Regions from separate parts of the Streptomyces sp. Je 1-332 genome, predicted to be linked through region 1. Evidence: riboswitches for the same ligand, from Rfam matches in the RefSeq annotation. Region 1 holds a riboswitch; each other region holds the start of a gene.

Region 1 (5,049 bases):
AGCTCGCCACGTGGCGGTTCGCCACCGAGCCGTTGACGATCGGCGGGGAGGACATCGCCGCCGGCGACCCCGTCCTGGTCGTCCTCGCCGCCGCCGACCGCGACCCTGAGCGATTCGCTCAGCCGGACACGCTGGACCTCTCCCGCCGCGACAACCAACACCTCGGCTACGGCCATGGCATTCATTACTGTCTCGGCGCGCCCCTCGCCAGGCTCGAGGGCCAGGCCGCGCTCGCGACGCTCCTGCGCCGCCTCCCTGACCTGCGCCTTGCGGCAGAACCTGGTGATTTGAGGTGGCGCGGCGGGCTCATCATGCGCGGACTGCGCACGCTGCCCGTGGAGTTCACACCCGCACAGCAGAGCAAATAATCGGCGGATGAGAAGCCTTCAAAACGACGTTTAGATGACGGGTCGTCAGGGCTGTGACTTTCACGTGATCTCCGCTGCATCGACTTGTGACAAGCGTTCGACTGCCGCTACGTTCACCGACGACTCGGCATCCCGTGCCGCAGTCGTCGCTCCAGTCACGCGAAAGGCAACCGCATGCTCTCCGGCAATGGTCGTCACCGACGCCCCCGCCAGGCCCCGGCCCTGATCGTCGCGGCAGGAGTCGCAGGATCGGCCATCGCCATCCCGCTGCTCGGCGCCACCAGCGCGAGCGCGGCGGACACCGCCACGTGGGACAAGCTCGCGGAGTGCGAGAGCGGCGCATCCTGGAGCGCGGACGCGGGCAACGGCTACTACGGAGGGCTCCAGCTCTCCCAGCAGACCTGGGAGGACTACGGCGGCCTCGACTTCGCGCCGAGCGCCGACCAGGCCAGCCGCTCGCAGCAGATAGCCGTCGCCGAGAAGGTCCTCGACGACCAGGGGCCCGAGGCCTGGCCGAGCTGCGCGCCGATCGCCGGCCTCACCCAGGACGGCGCGGCCGCCGACGTCGACCCGGGTGCCCCGATCACGACGATCCCCTCTGACCCCTCGGACCCCTCCGGCTCCGCGGACTCCTCTGACGGGTCGTCGGAATCGCCGGAGTCGTCGAAGCCGTCGAAGCCTTCGGACACGAAGGACTCCGGCGATTCGTCCGAGCCGAGTACGTCACCGAGCGGGTCGGCCGACTCCTCGGACAGCGCCGAGCCGTCCGAGAAGCCCGCCGCGGACGACGAATCGCGAGACAAGAATCACGACGAAGAGGGCAAGGCGGATAACTCGCCCGAGTCGGGACACACGGACAAGTCCGGCCCGGACGATGAGACTTCGCCCGCCCCCACCCCGTCCGCCGGTGAGGGCGAAGGCCGCCACCGCGGCGACAGCGGGGACGACAAGCCGTCCGCCGATGCCCCCCGCGAAGGTTCGGGCCGGCACGCCTCCCGTGGCGACGAGCGCAAGAAGGACGGCTCCGAGGGGACGTACACGGTCCGCTCCGGAGACAACCTCTGGACCATCGCCGACGAGCACGACGTGCAGGGCGGGTGGGCCGGTCTGTACGCCGAGAACGAGCAGTCGGTCGGCTCCGACCCGGATCTCATCCTGCCCGGTCAGAGCCTCGATTTGGGCGAAAAGTAGGGGTAGTTGGCGAGTCGCTTTGCGCTCGATGTACCAATTGGCGCAAGTGAGACATGGGTCTCAGAAGCCCTGATCGTCTTTGAAATTCCGGCGATCGCATGACTACGGTCGTGACCGCTCGCCACAGCGGGCCCCGCCGGTCGGTACGCCGAGTCCTGCCAACGGCCGTTCGGGAACAGTCGTCGCGTAAGCGCCGTAGGCAGGAGCGGGGGACCCAAGGTTTGCGCCGGGCCCGGCCGTTCAGCATCGCGAGAGCGAGGCGGACGAACGGACAGGAACGGCTAGGGGTTAAGTCGCGCTCATGAAGCGCGGCCGGGCAACTTCACTGGCCCGAACCCGACAGCTCACCTCGCAGGCGTCGGTGAGGGGATCACTCATGCTGTTTTCCAGCAAGGGCAAGCACCGCCGCGCGTCCAAGGCCACTCGCGTCGCCACGCTCGCCGGTGTCACCGGCGTCGCCGTCGCAGCCCCGCTGATGGCGGCCGGCTCGGCCTCCGCCGCGACCAACTCCGAGTGGGACGCCGTCGCCCAGTGCGAGTCCGGCGGCAACTGGTCCATCAACACCGGCAACGGCTACACGGGCGGCCTGCAGTTCTCGTCGTCCACCTGGTCCGCGTACGGCGGCACGAAGTACGCGCCCACCGCCGACAAGGCCTCCAAGGCCCAGCAGATCGAGATCGGCGAGAAGGTCCTCGCGGGCCAGGGCAAGGGTGCCTGGCCGAGCTGCGGCGTCGGCCTCTCCAGCGCCTCCAACGAGGGTGGCGGTGCGCAGGAGAGCGCCTCGCAGCAGACCCAGGAGCAGCCCAAGAGCCAGCCCACGCCGCAGACCGAGCAGCCGCAGCAGGCCGCTCCCAAGGCCGAGGCCCCGAAGACCGAGTCCAAGAAGACCGTCGAGACCCCGACCGGCGAGACGGTCAAGAAGGGCGACGGCGAGTACAAGGTCAAGAAGGGTGACACCCTCTCCAAGATCGCCAAGGCGGAGGACGTCAAGGGCGGCTGGCACAAGGTGTACAAGCTCAACGGCGACATCATCGAGAACGCCGACATGATCTTCCCGGGCCAGCAGCTGCACCTCAGCTAGGTCTGGCGGGGCGCCTCGCTGGTCTTATTTCCTGCGGGCGCTCGTGGCTTGTCGCGCAGTTCCCCGCGCCCCTCAAGGGGCGCCCCCGTTCCCACGGGTCCACCCCGCCCCGGTGCGCGTATCCCCCGTACGCACCGGGGCGGGGTATGTTTGTTCCGTTCGTAAACATTTCGCTCTCGGTTTGTCCACAGGACGGTCGGTCGGCTGGCTGTTGTCCGGGAGCCGGTTAGGCTCGTGTCCGCGAGGCCAACGCCTCGCGTACCCGCGTCACATCCCAGAAGGAGATGCTCGTGCCGTCCATCGACGTCGTCGTAGCCCGGGAAATCCTGGACTCCCGAGGCAACCCCACGGTCGAGGTCGAGGTCGGCCTCGACGACGGCAGCACGGGTCGTGCCGCCGTTCCGTCCGGTGCGTCCACCGGTGCTTTCGAGGCCATCGAACTCCGTGACGGTGACCCCAACCGTTACCAGGGCAAGGGCGTCGAGAAGGCCGTCCTCGCCGTCATCGAGCAGATCGGCCCGGAGCTCGTCGGGTACGACGCCACCGAGCAGCGCCTGATCGACCAGGCGATGTTCGACCTCGACGCCACCGACAACAAGGGCTCGCTCGGCGCCAACGCCATCCTCGGCGTCTCGCTCGCCGTCGCGCACGCCGCGTCGGAGGCCTCCGACCTGCCGCTCTTCCGCTACCTCGGCGGCCCGAACGCGCACCTGCTGCCCGTCCCGATGATGAACATCCTGAACGGCGGGTCGCACGCCGACTCGAACGTCGACATCCAGGAGTTCATGATCGCGCCGATCGGCGCCGAGTCGTTCTCCGAGGCCCTGCGCTGGGGCACCGAGGTCTACCACACGCTGAAGAAGGTCCTGAAGGACAAGGGACTTTCGACCGGTCTCGGCGACGAGGGCGGCTTCGCCCCGAACCTCGACTCGAACCGCGCCGCGCTCGACCTCATCCTCGAGGCCATCAAGCAGGCCGGTTACGTCCCCGGTGAGCAGATCGCGCTCGCGCTCGACGTCGCCGCGTCCGAGTTCTACAAGGACGGCTCGTACGCCTTCGAGGGCAAGTCCCGCTCGGCCGCCGAGATGACCGAGTACTACGAGGAGCTCGTCTCCTCGTACCCCCTCGTCTCCATCGAGGACCCGCTGTTCGAGGACGACTGGGCCGGCTGGAACGACATCACCGAGAAGCTCGGCGACAAGGTGCAGCTCGTCGGCGACGACCTGTTCGTCACCAACCCCGAGCGCCTGGCCCGTGGCATCGAGGAGAAGTCGGCCAACGCCCTCCTGGTGAAGGTCAACCAGATCGGCTCGCTGACCGAGACGCTCGACGCCGTCGAGATGGCCCAGCGCAGCGGCTTCAAGTGCATGATGTCGCACCGCTCCGGCGAGACCGAGGACGTCACCATCGCCGACCTCGCCGTCGCCACCAACTGCGGCCAGATCAAGACCGGCGCCCCGGCCCGCTCCGAGCGCGTCGCCAAGTACAACCAGCTCCTGCGCATCGAGGAGATCCTGGACGACGCGGCGGTCTACGCCGGCCGTTCGGCGTTCCCCCGCTTCAAGGGCTGAGCTCAGCTGCCCTGAGTAGTTACCTACGTCCCCGTACTCGGTCCCGTACCGTGTGCGGGGACGTACGTACGTATCGGGGAGGCGGCACACATGGCCGTGAAGGACCGCGACCGGTTCTCCACCGCGACCAGACTGCGGCTGCTCGGCGAGCAGACCGCGGAGCGTGTCTACCGCTCGCAGACCAAGCGCCAGGCGCGCCGCTCCCGCCTCACGGGACGCGCCGCGCTCCTGGCGCTCGTGCTCTGCTCGCTGGTCGTCGCGCTCGCCTACCCGATAAGGCAGTACGTCTCCCAGCGCGCGGAGATCGCCGACCAGCGCAAGGAGCAGGCCGAGCGCCGCGGACACGTCGAGAAGCTGCGGGACGAGAAGGCCCGCTGGCGGGACGACGCGTACGCGGAGCAGCGCATCCGGGACCGGCTGCACTACGTGATGCCGGGCGAGACCGGCTTCACCGTGATCGACCCCGAGGCGGCGAAGAAGCAGCGCACCGACCAGGGGGCCGCCGCCAGGCCCTGGTACTCGAACGTCTGGGACGGCGTCGACAAGGCGGACCGCCCGGCCGACGGCTGACCGCGGCTGACGCAGCCACACCCCCCATTCCTCCGTACAACCTCTCGCAGAGAACCGATCGAAAGACAGGCATGGAAACGCCCCCGCCGACCACCCCGCGCACCGAGCCCACCGACGCCGACGTCGAGGCCTTCAAGCAGCAGCTCGGCCGTCCGCCGCGCGGCCTGCGGGCCATCGCCCACCGCTGCCCGTGCGGGCAGCCGGACGTCGTCGAGACGGCGCCGCGCCTGCCGGACGGTACGCCGTTCCCGACGACGTACTACCTGAC
Region 2 (5,049 bases), 2.8 Mb from region 1:
CACTTCACATAGCCGCGGTCGGGGCGCAGGCCCATCTCGTTCATCTGGTAGACGATCCGGCGGTGCACCGGCTTCATGCCGTCGCGGGCGTCCGGCAGGGCGCGCGAGTAGATGACCGAATACGCGTACTCGAGGAAGGAGCCCTGCATCTCGTCGACGACGTCGATGTCGAGGATCTTCTCCTCGAACGACTCGTCGGGCTGCGGGGTCTTCGTGCTGCGGCGGGCCATCGCTGCTGCGGCTCCTTCTCGGTGTCTGCCAGGGCATCAACAAGATCTGACGCCGACCATCAACGGGATCTGACGCCGACCATTGTGGACTGTCCCACTGACAACGCCGACCACGACCCGGACTTCGACCACGACTACGCCGAGCGCGGAGCGGGAACTTCGCCGGTTGTCAGCACGCTTGCATACAGTGGCAGGACTGGCAGAATTTCCAGCTTTTCGCGATCGAAGGGACGTACATGCCCATGGGTCACACGGCCACAGCCGAGGCCGGCTCCGGCGGCCTGACAGCGACCGAGCACCGGCTGGCCAACGGCCTGCGCGTGGTGCTCTCCGAGGACCACCTGACCCCGGTCGCCGCGGTCTGCCTCTGGTACGACGTCGGCTCGCGCCACGAGGTCAAGGGGCGTACGGGCCTCGCGCACCTCTTCGAGCACCTCATGTTCCAGGGCTCGAAGCAGGTGCAGGGCAACGGCCACTTCGAGCTGGTCCAGGGCGCCGGCGGTTCGCTCAACGGCACCACGAGCTTCGAGCGCACCAACTACTTCGAGACGATGCCCACACACCAGCTCGAGCTGGCCCTGTGGCTGGAAGCCGACCGCATGGGCTCGCTGCTCTCCGCGCTCGACGAAGAATCCATGGAGAATCAGCGGGACGTCGTCAAGAACGAGCGCCGCCAGCGCTACGACAACGTCCCGTACGGCACGGCGTTCGAGAAGCTGACCGCCCTCTCGTACCCCGAGGGCCACCCCTACCACCACACCCCGATCGGCTCCATGGCGGACCTGGACGCGGCGACGCTGGAGGACGCGCGGCACTTCTTCCGTACGTACTACGCGCCCAACAACGCGGTCCTTTCGGTCGTCGGCGACATCGACCCGGAGCAGACGCTCGCCTGGGTGGAGAAGTACTTCGGGTCGATCCCCTCGCACGACGGCAAGCAGCCGCCGCGCGACGGCTCGCTGCCCGACATCATCGGCAAGGAGCTGCGCGAGGTCGTCGAGGAAGAGGTCCCGGCCCGCGCCCTGATGGCCGCCTACCGCCTCCCGGAGGACGGCACGCGCGCGTGCGACGCGGCCGACCTGGCGCTCACGGTCCTCGGCAGCGGCGAGTCGTCCCGCCTCTACAACCGCCTCGTGCGCCGCGACCGCACCGCCGTGGCGGCCGGGTTCGGCCTGCTGCGGCTTGCCGGAGCCCCCTCGCTCGGCTGGCTGGACGTGAAGACGTCGGGCGACGTGGAGGTCCCGGTCATCGAGGCCGCCGTCGACGAGGAGCTCGCCCGCTTCGCGGAAGAGGGCCCCACCGACGAGGAGATGGAGCGCGCCCAGGCACAGCTGGAGCGCGAGTGGCTCGACCGCCTCTCCACGGTCTCCGGCCGCGCGGACGAACTCTGCCGGTACGCCGTCCTGTTCGGTGACCCGCAGCTCGCCCTCACCGCCGTCAAGCGCGTCCTGGAGGTCACCGCCGAAGAGGTCAAGGCGGCCGCGGCGGCCCGCCTGCGGCCCGACAACCGCGCGGTGCTCGTGTACGAACCCATCGCCCCCGAGGCCGACGAAGCCACCGACGAGGACGAAGAGGAGGCGGCGAAGTGAGCGAGGCCGCAACGATGCAGTTCCACCCGCAGCCCCAGGCGGGCACCGCACGGCCGTGGGCCTTCCCCGCGCCCGAGCGCGCCACCCTGGACAACGGCCTCACCGTGCTGCGTTGCCACCGCCCCGGCCAGCAGGTCGTCGCCGTGGAGGTCCACCTCGAGGCGCCGCTCGAAGCCGAGCCCGCGGGCCTGGACGGCGTCGCCACGATCATGGCGAGGGCCTTCAACGAAGGCACCGACAAGCACTCCGCCGAGGACTTCGCCGCCGAACTCGACCGCTGCGGCGCCACCATGGACGCGCACGCCGACCACCCCGGCGTCCGGGTCTCCCTCGAAGTCCCGCTCTCGCGCCTCCCGAAGGCGCTCGGCCTGCTCTCCGACGCCCTGCGGGCCCCCGCCTTCGCGGACAGCGAGATCGAACGCCTCGTACGCAACCGCCTGGACGAGATCCCGCACGAGGCAGCGAACCCGGGGCGCCGCGCCGCAAAGGAGCTGTCCCGGCAGCTCTTCCCGGCGACCTCCCGCATGTCGCGCCCCCGCCAGGGCACCGAGGAGACGGTCACGGCCATCGACTCGGCCGCCGTGCGCACCTTCTACGAGAAGCACGTGCGTCCCGCGACGGCGACCGCCGTGATCGTGGGCGACCTGACCGGCGTCGACCTGGACGCCGTTCTCGCCGACACCATCGGCGCCTGGACGGGTGGCACCGCCGAGCCGCGTCCGGTGCCCCCGGTGACCGCGGACGACACCGGACGTGTCGTCATCGTGGACCGCCCGGGAGCCGTCCAGACGCAGTTGCTCATCGGCCGCGTGGGCCCGGACCGGCACGACCGCGTCTGGCCCGCCCAGGTGCTCGGCACGTACTGCCTGGGCGGCACCCTCACCTCACGCCTGGACCGCGTCCTGCGCGAGGAGAAGGGATACACCTACGGCGTACGGTCGTTCGCCCAGGTCCTGCGTTCCGCTCCGGACGGCAGCGGCGCGGCGATGCTCGCCATCAGCGGCTCCGTGGACACCGAGTCCACCGGTCCGGCCCTCGACGACCTGTGGAAGGTCCTGCGCACCCTCGCGGCCGACGGCCTCACGGACGCCGAGCGCGACGTCGCCGTGCAAAATCTGGTGGGCGTGGCCCCGCTCAAGTACGAGATGGCGGCGTCCGTCGCGGCCACCCTCGCCGACCAGGTCGAGCAGCACCTGCCGGACGACTTCCAGGCCCAGCTGTACCGCCAGTTGGCCGAGACCGGCACCGTGGAGGCCACCGCCGCCGTGGTGAGCGCCTTCCCCGTGGACCGTCTGGTGACGGTGCTCGTCGGAGACGCTTCGCAGATCGAGGAGCCCGTCAGGGCGCTCGGTATCGGTGAAGTGAGTGTGGTCACGGGGTGAGCGCGGGGTGCGCGCGGACTGAGTGACAGTCAGGACATATCGGGGCCCCGGTGGCGAGAAAACGCTACTGGGGTCCTCATATGTCCGAATTGGTATGGAGGTTACGTGTCTGACCTGTGGCGTGCGCTACAAAAGCTCTGATCCGTTTGTCGTTTGAAAGATGACCCGCTTAGCGTCTGGTCCGGCTGTTCGTCATGCAGTACGCCGCGCCCGCGGCACCGGACAGTCATCGCCGAGTCCCCGTACGGCGCGAGCCAGGGGAGCCGGGGACCCACATGTCCCTTGGGGTGAATCGGGAACCTCGCCGTGAGGTGAGGGACCCGTAGGAGACCTTCCTGCTCCGAACCCGTCAGCTAACCCGGTAGGCGAGAAGGAAGGAAAGGATCAGCCGCTTCATGGCGTTCACCCGTGCCACCGGGAAGCACCGTCGCCCGAGCCGCCTCACGCGTACGACCGCGAACGTGGCGGGCGTCGCCGCCCTCACCACCACCGGTGTCATCGGAGGCCTGGCCGCTCCGGCGCTCGCCGCCGACGACGCGGTGACTCCCCAGCACACCGGCCTCACCCAGGCGATCTCCGTGGGCGACTCGCTCGCCCAGAGCGTCGACGCGCAGGCCGCTGCCCAGCAGCAGGCCGCCGACGACGCCGCAGCGGCCAAGAAGGCCGAAGAGGCCGCCAAGAAGAAGGCCGAGGAGGCCAAGCGCAAGGCCGAGGCCGCGGCGAAGGCCAAGGCCAAGAAGGAGCGCGAGGCCAAGGAGCGTGCCGCGCGCGAGGCCGAGCGCAAGCGCCTCAACAGCTACGTGTCGCCGATCACCGGCTCGACCATCTCCACGGGCTACCAGACCGGTGGCGCCATGTGGTCCTCCGGCAGCCACACCGGCGTCGACTTCCACGCCGCGTCCGGCACCTCGGTCCACGCGGTCGGCTCCGGCACCGTCGTGGAGGCCGGCTGGGGCGGCGCCTACGGCAACAACGTGGTCATCAAGATGAACGACGGCACGTACACCCAGTACGGCCACATGTCGTCCCTCGGTGTCACGGTCGGCCAGGCGGTCACTCCGGGCCAGCAGATCGGCCTCTCCGGCTCCACCGGCAACTCCAGCGGCCCGCACCTGCACTTCGAGGCCCGCACCGGCGCGGACTACGGCACGGACATCGACCCGGTCTCCTACCTCCGCTCGCACGGCGTCAACGTCTGATCCCGGAGATCCAAGGCGGTCGCACGAAGCGCACCTGATTCACCGAAAGCCCCGGTTCGTCGAGAGCCGGGGCTTTCGCCGTTCCCGTATCTCCGTTGGCCAAAAGTATCCCCGGATTTCGGCCGACCGTCGGAAATTCGGCCGCTCTGCAATAGAGTCGCCGAGCAGGCGTCGATCGACCGCGTTTCGCGGGGATTAAGGCGGAGGTCAGTCATGCACATTCCCGCGCACTCGGTATGCACGGCCATCCGGGACGACATCGTCTCCGGTGTCTACGAACGGGGCGGCCGGCTCACCGAGGAACTGCTCGCGCGCCGCTACGGAGTCTCCCGCGTCCCTGTCCGCGAGGCCCTGCGCACCCTGGAGGCCGAGGGCTTCGTCGTCACGCGCCGGCACGCGGGCGCGTGCGTCGCCGAGCCCACCGAGCGGGACGCTGCCGACCTCCTGGAGGTCCGCGCGCTCCTGGAGCCGCTGGGCGCGGCCCGCGCCGCACAGCGCCGCACGGAGGCGCACCTGAAGGTCCTGCGCGGCCTCGTCAGGCTCGGCCAGGAGCGATCGAGGCACGGTCGGAGCGAGGATCTGCGCTCCCTGGACGGCTGGTTCCACGAGACGCTCGCCCAGGCGTCCGGCAGCCCCGGCCTCACGGCAC
Region 3 (5,049 bases), 3.1 Mb from region 1:
CGGTCTTCTTCCTGCCCGCCGCCTGCTCCTACGTCGTGGCCGCGCTCATCTGGAAGATGTCGATCTTCAACGGCGTACGGTTCGGGCTCGCCAACACCGTCCTCGGCTGGTTCGGCGGCGACCAGATCGCCTGGCTCTCGACCACCGACCCACCCTGGTACTGGGCCGTCATCGTCACCGTACGGCTCTGGCTCCAGGCGGGCTTCTACATGGTGCTCTTCCTCGCCGGGCTCCAGCGCATCAGCCCCACCCTCTACGAGGCGGCGGCCGTGGACGGGGCGCGGCCAGGCTGGCAGGTTTTCCGTCACATCACGTTCCCGCAGCTGAGGGCCACGTCCGTGGCGGTGGTCCTGCTCCTGGTCATCAACGCCTTCCAGGCGTTCGACGAGTTCTACAACCTGCTCTCGGACTCGCGCGGTTACCCGCCCTACGCCAGACCCCCACTCGTCTACCTCTACTACACGGCGCTGGGACAGGGGCAGAACCTCGGCCTCGGCAGCGCGGGCGCCGTCCTGCTGGCCCTGATCATCGCGGTGGTGACGGTGGGTCAGGCCAAGTGGTTCGGGCTCGGCAGGAAGGAGGCGGAATGAGAGACCACTCGAGGGACGACGCCAGGGTCAGGGCGGGACGCGCGCTGCGGCTCTCGCTGCTCATCGCGCTCGCGCTGCTGTTCCTGATCCCCTTCTACCTCCTCGTGCGCAACGGCCTCTCGTCCGAGAGCGACATCACATCGCCCGAGTGGACCTTCTTCCCCTCCACAATGCGGTGGGGAAACATCGAGGAACTCTTCGACGACACGTCGGTGCCGTTCGCCCGCTCTCTGCTCAACTCCTCGCTCATCGCGGTCGCGACGACGCTCGGCACGCTGCTGCTGGCCTCACTCGCCGGCTACGGCCTGGCCCGCATCCCGTACCGCCACGCGAACAAGGTGTTCTACGCGATCCTCGGCACCCTGATGGTCCCGGCGTCCGTCACCTTCGTGCCGACGTTCGTCCTGGTGTCCTCGCTCGGCTGGGTGTCGACGCTGCGCGGTCTGATCGTCCCGACCCTGTTCTCCGCGTTCGCGTGCTTCATCTTCCGGCAGTACTTCCTCGGATTCCCACGGGAGTTGGAGGACGCGGCGCGTGTCGACGGGCTCGGTTACTGGCGCACGTACTGGCGGGTGGTCGTACCCAACTCCAGGCCGGTCTTCGCTGCGGTGGGCACGATCGTCTTCATCGGCGCGTGGAACTCGTTCCTGTGGCCGCTGGTCATCGGCCAGGACCGCGACGCGTGGACGGTGCAGGTGGCCCTGTCGTCGTTCACCACGTCGCAGGTGATCAGGCTGCACGAACTCTTCATCGCGGCCGCCGTGTCGATCGTGCCGCTGCTCGTGGTGTTCCTGTTCTTCCAGCGGTGGATCGTGGCGGGGGTGGAACGCTCGGGCATCGACGACTGACGCCACCGCATCGCGCAGGCCTGAGCCCTGGACACCTGGCGGGCCGGGGCTCAGAGCGGTCGAGAGGCCGGATACGCGGCCGGTGCGGCCTAGTACGGGCCGTTCACGTTGTCGATCGAGCCGTACCGGTCGGCCGCGTAGTTGCAGGCGGCGGTGATGTTGGCGACCGGGTCGAAGCTGTCCAGCGAGGTGCCGGGCACGTGGTAGGCGTCGAACGTGGGCGCGATGACCTGCAGGAGCCCCTTGGACGGGGTACCGGCGGCAGCGTTGACGTCCCAGTTGTTGGTGGCCAGCGGGTTGCCGGAGGACTCGCGCATGATGTTGCGGTGGATGCCCTCGTAGGAGCCGGGGATGCCGCGCTGGGCCATGATGTCGAGCGATTCCTTGATCCAGCCGTCGAGGTCGTTCGTGTACGCCTTCTTCGCCGGGGCGGAGGCGGGCTTCGCGGCGGACGCGTCCTTGCGCTCGGAGCGGTCCGTCCGCTCGGCGGGGGCCTTCTCGCCGAGGGTGAGCTTGAGGCCGGGGTGGATCAGTGCCGGGTCACCGCCGAGGGCGTCACGGTTGTCCTGGTACAGCTTCTTCCAGCCGCCGCTCAGCGAGTGCTCGCGAACGATCTTGGAGAGGGTGTCGCCCGCGGCCACGACGTACGTCTTCGGGGCGGCGGCGGGCTTCGCGGCCGCGTCTGCCGGCGCGGCGGTGGCGGCGGTCGCGCCGATGACCGGGAGTACGAGCACGGCCCCGCCCGTGCCCGCGGCGGCGATGCCCCGGGTGAGTGAGCTGGACTTGGGACGGCGGTGCTTACCCTTTGCAGGCATGACGAATTCCTCTCCGTCGCCTACGAGGTGAGCTGTCGGGTTCGGACGGGAGATGTCCGGTCGCACTGCGCATGCGACTTCACCCCTAGCCGTTCCGTTGTCCGGACCGGCGGCTTACCTGGGTCCCCCGCTCCTGCCGAGCGTAGGTGTTTGATGGGAAGGGTTTCCGGACAGCGGCAGGATTCGGCGTTCCATCCGGATTGAGGGTGACGTTAAGCGAGAAAGGCCGGAGGGAACAAGGGCGGAATTCGAATAGGGAATGCGAGAGGCCCGCCCCCGCCGACAGGGCCCACACACCCCCAATGATCGAATAGCCCCAACTTTCTTTGCGGAGAACGAAAGTGCGCCGAACGGCTCTCTTCGGGCCCTGGGCGGTGGGTGTGACCTATTCCACTGAATGGGAGAGGGGTAGGAGGGGGAGTCGCGCGTGCTGTGGATCGCGCCATTTCGGGCTAGGGCTGCGCAATACGGGCGGGGCTTTAAATGCGTCACTAACAGTCTGTAGAGGTACTTTATATGGGCAATCTGGACACGGGGTTTGGGCGTCATTCTGTGCCTAAAGGGACATACTGCTCATGAGTGGGTCGATGAGGGGGTGTCCCGGGCTGCTCGTGCTGGGAGGGGGCACTCTGCCCGCTGGGTGATTTCGGGGTCGGGGATTCTCGGGTCGGGGGGCGATCGGCCCGTCGACATCGAACGGTCGAGGCTAGAGTCGGCCAGGACGACTTATTCGGCAGCCCTTGGAGTTGTGCGGCGGAGCAAAACCCTTCCCACGACTTGCACTTGTAGGGCGGGCGATTGTGGCGAACGGGTCTGGAATATGATCGGGCTGACCGTCACGGTATTCAAGGAGTTCACAATCGGCGTTGTCTCCGACCAGACGACACGGCCTCCGAGAGTGTTCAACAGGCCCAGCACCTGGGCCGGTTGTGGGTCGGCGGATCGCCGGAGGGGGTGCGATGCTAGATGCCGCTGCCCGCGCCGGGTAGTTCGTTGTGGCCCTCGGTCCAGTTGTTGACCCAGCCGCACACCCCGCACGCGTAGCGGCCGTTGACGCCCGACACTTCGGTGCCGCACCGGCGGCAGTCCGTCGTGGTGATCTCCTGGGAGTCCAGGAACGCCATGGCCGGCGTATGGGGCTGTTCGGATGTCATGCTCTCGACCCTATCCGTGAGGTTGAGGTCGGCCTGGGGCGGTCATGATCCTCTGCGAGGGAGGGGCATGAGCATGAACGTGTATCGGCTGGATGACGTCAGAGGAGGCTTGCGGTGACTCCGACGGAAATACCCGGGCCCGAGCCCGACTGGCAGCCGGCCACCAGCCCGCCCTACTACAGCGGCAACAATCCGGCCCATCAGTGGAGCGTTTGGGAGCACTGCTCGCCGCTCTTCCAGATGATCGGAGGGCTCGAACTTTCAGTACAGCTCGTGGCGAACCGCTTGCGTCTGCACGTGGAACGGTCGTGGGACGGGCTGGACGATCTCGACGTCGTGTTGTTTCTGCTGCGGGGCTTCAGCTTCGCCGTCAGCAAACACGACGGTAATCCCGCCGGAGTCTCCCTGGTCTGGCTCACCCAGTCGCACGAGGACGCGGACAAGGCACTGGACGCTCTCCTGGAGGTGCTCGGGGTGGGCGAGGGGATCGTGGCGTTCCGCGGCGACTTTCGGGACACCTCGTCAGAACCATCCAATACGGCAGCAAGTGAACGCACCGCTGGAGACGTTGCCACCTCCGGTCGGACCTCATGGTGGGCAAGGATTCGGCGCGCGCTCGGCACGAGAACGCCCACGGATTAGCACGCAGCCGACATGCATCTCGACGCCGGATTCGGAGGCGGCCGGACGGTAACGGCCCGCATCGGGTCAGCCGCTCAGCTCTGGCTAGGTGAGGGGACGGTGATCTCTCCGGCTTTCTGTCCGGGCGAGCCGGTCGGCACCGCGAAAGCGAACTCCCAGGCGTCCGAGGCCAAAGGGGAGCGCAGGACGACGGCGGCAAGGAGGACATCGAACTCCTCCAGTCCGGCGGCCACGACGACGGACATGTGGTAGCCCCGTGCAGCGGACCGGCGCGCAATGCGGCGCGTCAGGAGCCGACCGGGCAACTCACGGGCGGGTAAGGCTGTCCCGTGTGGATTCACCGCAGCGGGGCCACACCACGGACTCCGGCGGCAACGCCTCAGCCACACACCGCGTCGTCCCTTCGAGGCTCTCGGTCGGGCAGCACCGGGATGGCCGATTCTCCGTAGCGGTCGGCAAGCGCGGTGGCGCGGTTGCGCAGGGACGTGCGCAGCGACTGGGGGGACAGGGCTTCCGCGTCGATGCCGAGCTGCCACAGCGCCCATTCGGCATGCCGTGCGTCTTGGAAGGTCACCTCCAGCCGCAGCCAGCCGTCCGCGTCGGGGTCTTCCGCGCGGACGGCCAACGCGGTGTCCAGCAACTCCTCCCGCCGCGCCGAACTCACCCGTAGCAGCACGGTGATGTGGTCGCCGCCGGCCAGGAACTGGGCCGAGCGTTCACGCCAGATCCGGTCAAGGTCGACCCGGTCGGGACGCTGCGCCGTTTCGGGGAGTTCCTCGGCGGCCAGTACCCGCGACAGCCGGTAGGTGCGGTCGGCCCCGGATCTCGTGGCCAGCAGGTAGCTGCGGTCGCGTGCGGTCACCAGGCCGATCGGGTCCACCGTGCGCCACCGCGGTGCCTGGCCCGTGGCCGCGTAGTGGATGCGCAGCTTGTGTCCGGCGAGCACCGCGCGCCGTACCTCGATCATGGTCGTGCCGGGTACGTCATCGATGTCCACCCG
Region 4 (5,049 bases), 4.1 Mb from region 1:
CATCCGTCACCCTGCCGAGCGACCCTGCCTCGGTCTCCACGGCCCGGAAATACGTCGCGCGCGTCCTTGCCGAGTGGGGCCTGCCGGGTGAGGCCGAGGCGGCCGACACGGTCCGGCTCATCGTCTCCGAACTCGCCACGAACGCCGTCCAGCACACCCGGGGCCAGTCGCCCACCTTCCGGGTGGACATCGAGCTCGACCGAGACGAGCAGCTGCGCATCGGCGTCACCGACAGCCACCCCCGCTACCCCAAGCGGCTGCCCGCCGCCGTCCAGCAGGACAACGGCCGTGGCCTGGTGATCATCCGCTGGCTGACCATGGAGTGCGGCGGCAGGCTCTCGGTCACGCCGACCCCCGAGGGAGGCAAGACGGTCTGGATCGCGCTGCCCTGGACCGCGCCGGTCCGTGGCGACGCGACGGCACCCTCGGCCTCGCCCTCACCCCGCTGAGCGTCCGAACGCGCCCCGGAGCAGCGCCCGGAAGGTGTCCGCCGCCGGATGCGACTCGTCGGTGCGGTGGACGACCGAGATCGTGCGGCGCAAGGTGCCCGGCTCCAACGGCCGCACGCCCACCGGGGTGGCAGCCGTCCGCGCCACCATCTCCGGTACGACGGCGACGCCGAGCCCGGCGCTGACCAGCGCGCACACCAGCGCGTAGCCCGGAGTCTCGACCAGGACCGAGGGTGTCGCGCCGGCCCGCACCAGCGCGGACTCCACGCCCTGGCGGGGCGGATGTGTCGGCGCCATGCTGATGAGCGGCTGCCCGGCGAGTTCGGCCAGGGGCAGCCGTGCGGGAGAATTCGCGAGCGCGTGCCCGGGCGAGGTCACCAGGACGAGCTCCTCGACCAGGATCGGCTCCTCGGTCACGGACGCGGGCAGCGGCACCGCGTCCGCGGGCTCGTACGTATGAGTGAGGGCCAGGTCGACCTCGCCCGCCGCCACGGCCGCGATGCCGAGCGGCGGTTCGTAGCCCCGGACCGTCAGATCGACGTCCGGATGGGCGCGGCGGAACGCGGTCAGCGCGGGCGGCACCAGATGGATCCCGGCCGTGGTGAACGTCCCCACCCGCAGCCTGCCGCCGGAGAGCCCCGCGAGCCGGGCCAGTTCGTGCCGGGCCTGCTCCATCTCGTCCAGGACCCGGCGCGCCCGCGCGAGCAACAGCTCACCCGCGCCGGTCAGCCGTGCCCCGCGGTGATGCCGCACCAGGAGCGGGGTCCCCGCCTCCCGTTCGAGCTTGGCCAGCTGCTGGGAGAGTGCGGGCACGGTGTAGCCGAGGCGCTCGGCGGCGCGGGTGATCGACCCGGCCTCGGAGACCGCCACCAGTGCGGCGAGCCGCGTCGGGTCGTACATGGCCGCTCCCGGGGCAGGGGCCGGCGGGCGGTGGGGCGGTCCGTCGGCGTGGGGGTAAACGCCTGCTTAAGGCTGGCTCAGGATATTCCACATGCCTGCTGAAGGCAGAAGAACGGCAGGGTGGACGCCATGGACGCACAACTGGTCGCCTTCACCGGAGTCGCCGCGGGCATGGTCGCCATGCCGGGTGCCGACTTCGCCGTCGTGGTGCGCAACGCCCTCGCCTCACGCCGTGCCGGGATCGCCTGCGCGATCGGCGTGGCGGGCGGACTCCTGGTGCACACGGCGCTCGCGGTGGCCGGGGTCGCGGCGGTCCTCGCGGCGGTGCCCACGCTTCTGCGGGCGTTGCAGGCCGCGGGCGGGGCCTATGTGCTCTACCTCGGCTGCCGCGCCCTGCGATCGGCGGCGCGGCCGCTCGAAAGCTTCGGGGCGCGGGACGGCGTGGAGCACGTGATGGCCGGGGGCAGTCTGCGGCAGGGCTTCCTCACCAACGCCCTCAACCCGAAGGCGCCCATCACCTTCCTCAGCGTGCTGCCCCAGTTCGTGCCCGCGGGCAGCCCCGCGATGCCGAGGACGCTGCTGCTCGCGTCCATCATCGTGGCCCTCGCCCTGGTGTGGTTCCCGGTCGTCGCCCTCCTGGTCGACCGGCTCGGGCGGTGGTTGCGCAGGCCCCGCACGGCCCGTGCCATCGAGGGCGGCACCGGCGTGGCGCTCGGCGTCCTCGGCGTGGTGCTCCTCATCGAGGCCCTGCCGGCCTGACGCCGCCCGACGTGTCCGATTCCTTGCCGTCGTCATCCCGGTCCTGGACCTTGTCCGCCGCGCCACGCACCAGGAGGGGGAGCAGGCCCCACAGGCCCGCACACACCACCATCGTGGCCGCGGCGGCGATGATCCCGCCGGTTCGGCCCACCGCCACGTCGACGACCAGGAGCACGGCGCCGGAGACCGCGAACACCAGGACACCGAGGCCGACACCCGCGAGGCGGGACGACACCCGCACGATCAGCGGCTTGGCCCGCTGCCCGAACAGCGACCTGTGCACGGCTGCCGGAGCGGTGAACAGCGCCGCGGCGAGTACGGCGAGCAGCAGCGTGGTCACATACGTGGCGCGCTGCATCGTGTCGAGCGAGGGGAAGCGCTCGGTGAAGGCGAGCGTCAGCAGGAAGGCGAAAAGGATCTGCACTCCGGCCTGCGTGACCCGCAGTTCCTGGAGGATCTCCGAGAAGTTGCGATCGGCGCGTTCGAAGCGCGTCTCGTTGCGGGACGGTCCGCCTGCGGTGGAGGAGCTGTTGTTTTCGGCCATGGCGCACGAGTATCCGCGTCGGCGCGCCCCACGCCTGGCGGGCGCGCCGGTCGGAGGGCCTGGCGGAGGGCCGGGCGAGCGGTGGCGGCGGCCGTGCGGGCCGCCGCCACCGCCCCAGGTCGAGCCGCTGACCGGCGATCAGTGACGGGCCATCAGCGGGGACGGGCCGTCAGTGGTGAAGGGCCATCAGCGCACCCGCCCGTAGGAGACGCTCTTCGTCCAGATCTTCTCCAGTCGCACCACGGTGTTCGACTTGGGGGCGTGCCAGATCCGGCCCTTGCCCGCGTAGATCCCGACGTGGTAGACGTTCCGGCCGGAGTGGAAGAAGACCAGGTCACCGCGGGTGCGGTTGGATGCCGAGATGTGGCGGGTCTTGTTGTACTGCTGTCCGGCGGTGCGTGGCAGTTTCTTGCCCGCACGCTTGAACGAGTACTGGGTCAGACCGGAGCAGTCGAACCGGTTCGGCCCCGTCGCTCCATAGCCGTACGGGGAGCCCTTCTTGGAGGCGGCGATCTTGAGCGCCTTGGCCCCGTGTGTCGCGGCCTCCGCCTCCGACGTGAGCCCTGGGGCCACGAGGGTCCCGCCTACGACGGCGAGCGTGAGGGCCGATACCGAACCGGCCCTGGTGAGCAGTGACGGGACGTGATTCAGCGCGGTCATGCGCAACCCTTCGTCAACCGCCTGTGAAGGATGACCTGTCGGATTCGGGCTGACAAAGTTGCCCGGCCGCACTGTGCGGCTTCACCCCAAGGGCCGGTGTCCGGACTTTCCGGACCGACCCGTCATGCCTGGGTCCTCCACTCCTGCCGATGCACCGATGTCGACCGGTCATCCGGGCGGCGGCAGGACTCGGCGTCCGCCCGGACCGCCCCGCCGCTGTGGCGGGGGCTTGTCGTCGAAAGGGATCTTGACCCGTGAAGGGCGTGAATTCCGAGCCGAAACGGCCTTTTGTGAAGCTCCTCACGGCTGAACCGTTCGGGTGGACACGGCCCGGTTCGTGGTCAGGTCGCGACGAAGGACGATCGTTCGACCAGCACCGGAACGAGTAATTCCGGCCCCCGCGTACACATCTGACGCAACTGAAGACGGTCCGAAAAACGATGATTGTCTACGCCGAACGAGGTAGCCCGTTTGGTTCGTTTGAGATCGGGCCGGGACGTATCGCCCTCCGGCTCGGGGGTGACGGGGGCTCAGGACGCGGTCGCGGGCGGCACGGTGACCCGGCAGGACCGCCGCTCCCCGTCGAGCACGCGCAGCGCCCGTGCCAACGTCGGCGCGTGCACCGCGCTCTCGCCCCGCTGGTGCATGAGCGTCAGCGCGTCCCGTAGGGCGGTCGCGCTGCCGACCAGGGCTTGGGCGGCGCGCAGTCCTCCGTAGGTGTCCGAGGCGCGGGCCGGGTTGATCCGGCCCACCAGGTCGATCACTTCGAGGTACCGGTCGATCAACTCGCCCTCGGCGCGGGTGAGTGCGGGCAGCGGAGGAAGTTCGGGTGGCAGCATCGCCGGTTCACCCCGCGTCCTTGGTGCCCGAGGACGTCTTGCGGCTCGCGATGATGCGGTCCACCAGGCCGTAGTCGACTGCCTCGGTCGCGCTGAGGATCTTGTCCCGCTCGATGTCGGCGCGGACGCGTTCCGCGCTTCGGCCCGTGTGTTGGACGAGCAGCTTCTCCAGTTGTGCGCGGGTGCGCAGGAGTTCGTCGGCCTGGATCGCCAGGTCGGAGGCCTGACCGTGAACCGGCTCGGCCAGTGAGGGCTGGTGGATGAGAACCCGGGCGCCGGGCAGCGCGTGTCGCTTGCCCGGGGTGCCCGCGGCCAGCAGGACCGCCGCCGCCGACGCGGCCTGCCCCAGGCATGTCGTCTCCACGTCGCAGGAGACGAACTGGATCGTGTCGTAGATCGCGGTCATCGCGCTGAACGAACCACCGGGGGAGTTGATGTAGAGCGCGATGTCGCGGTCCGGCGCCAGGTATTCGAGGTGCATGAACTGCGCCATCACGTCGTTGGCCGACGTGTCGTCGATCGGCGTCCCCAGGAAGACGATGCGCTCCTCGAGGAGCTTCGAGTACGGATCGAGGGTCCGCTGCCCGGTGCTCGTGCGCTCGGTGAACTCGGGCAGGACATAGCGGGCGGACGGTCGGTTCATGACATGTCTCTCCTCTGCCGGGGTCGGCTGCTCCCCAAGGCTCCTGTAAGAAAAGTACAGGACGTACGTAACCGCCTTGTCGAGATCTCCCGTGCCTCGTCGTGATCTCCCGCGGCCCGACGAGGCCCCCGTCGGCCTTGTCCGGTTACTCCAAATCCAGGAGGAACGGCGGCACTTGACTGGTTCGGCGTGCCCATGGGGAGCGCAGGCCGGGGTGGAGCGTTAAGCGTTCGGACGGCCGGGTACTCGGGCGCC

The links. Region 1 has a riboswitch for cyclic di-AMP ahead of ABXJ52_RS15175 (transglycosylase family protein). Riboswitches for the same ligand answer to the same signal wherever they lie in the genome.
Positions count from the first base shown of each region.
Region 2: it holds a riboswitch for cyclic di-AMP, as region 1 does, so the genes downstream of both, ABXJ52_RS28105 (M23 family metallopeptidase) here and ABXJ52_RS15175 (transglycosylase family protein) in region 1, are expected to answer to the same signal.
Region 3: it holds a riboswitch for cyclic di-AMP, as region 1 does, so the genes downstream of both, ABXJ52_RS01505 (LysM peptidoglycan-binding domain-containing protein) here and ABXJ52_RS15175 (transglycosylase family protein) in region 1, are expected to answer to the same signal.
Region 4: it holds a riboswitch for cyclic di-AMP, as region 1 does, so the genes downstream of both, ABXJ52_RS33695 (C40 family peptidase) here and ABXJ52_RS15175 (transglycosylase family protein) in region 1, are expected to answer to the same signal.

Region 1 covers NZ_CP160402.1:3,370,368-3,375,416, reverse strand. The annotation lists gene ABXJ52_RS15185 (cytochrome P450) at 1-368, shown strand, start outside; gene ABXJ52_RS15180 (transglycosylase family protein) at 543-1,559, shown strand; cyclic di-AMP (ydaO/yuaA leader) riboswitch at 1,741-1,932, shown strand; gene ABXJ52_RS15175 (transglycosylase family protein) at 1,936-2,640, shown strand; gene eno (phosphopyruvate hydratase) at 2,931-4,211, shown strand; gene ABXJ52_RS15165 (septum formation initiator family protein) at 4,302-4,781, shown strand; gene ABXJ52_RS15160 (DUF501 domain-containing protein) at 4,853-5,049, shown strand, end outside.
Region 2 covers NZ_CP160402.1:6,205,423-6,210,471, forward strand. The annotation lists gene ABXJ52_RS28090 (DNA topoisomerase IV subunit A) at 1-230, opposite strand, end outside; gene ABXJ52_RS28095 (pitrilysin family protein) at 473-1,819, shown strand; gene ABXJ52_RS28100 (pitrilysin family protein) at 1,816-3,201, shown strand; cyclic di-AMP (ydaO/yuaA leader) riboswitch at 3,422-3,584, shown strand; gene ABXJ52_RS28105 (M23 family metallopeptidase) at 3,597-4,400, shown strand; gene ABXJ52_RS28110 (GntR family transcriptional regulator) at 4,614-5,049, shown strand, end outside.
Region 3 covers NZ_CP160402.1:303,282-308,330, reverse strand. The annotation lists gene ABXJ52_RS01515 (sugar ABC transporter permease) at 1-590, shown strand, start outside; gene ABXJ52_RS01510 (carbohydrate ABC transporter permease) at 587-1,438, shown strand; gene ABXJ52_RS01505 (LysM peptidoglycan-binding domain-containing protein) at 1,528-2,253, opposite strand; cyclic di-AMP (ydaO/yuaA leader) riboswitch at 2,258-2,412, opposite strand; gene ABXJ52_RS01500 (hypothetical protein) at 3,216-3,407, opposite strand; gene ABXJ52_RS01495 (hypothetical protein) at 3,522-4,049, shown strand; gene ABXJ52_RS01490 (hypothetical protein) at 4,124-4,294, opposite strand; gene ABXJ52_RS01485 (WYL domain-containing protein) at 4,429-5,049, opposite strand, start outside.
Region 4 covers NZ_CP160402.1:7,497,601-7,502,649, forward strand. The annotation lists gene ABXJ52_RS33675 (ATP-binding protein) at 1-449, shown strand, start outside; gene ABXJ52_RS33680 (LysR family transcriptional regulator) at 438-1,349, opposite strand; gene ABXJ52_RS33685 (LysE family translocator) at 1,479-2,108, shown strand; gene ABXJ52_RS33690 (DUF6328 family protein) at 2,086-2,652, opposite strand; gene ABXJ52_RS33695 (C40 family peptidase) at 2,839-3,312, opposite strand; cyclic di-AMP (ydaO/yuaA leader) riboswitch at 3,316-3,488, opposite strand; gene ABXJ52_RS33700 (hypothetical protein) at 3,843-4,151, opposite strand; gene ABXJ52_RS33705 (ATP-dependent Clp protease proteolytic subunit) at 4,159-4,794, opposite strand.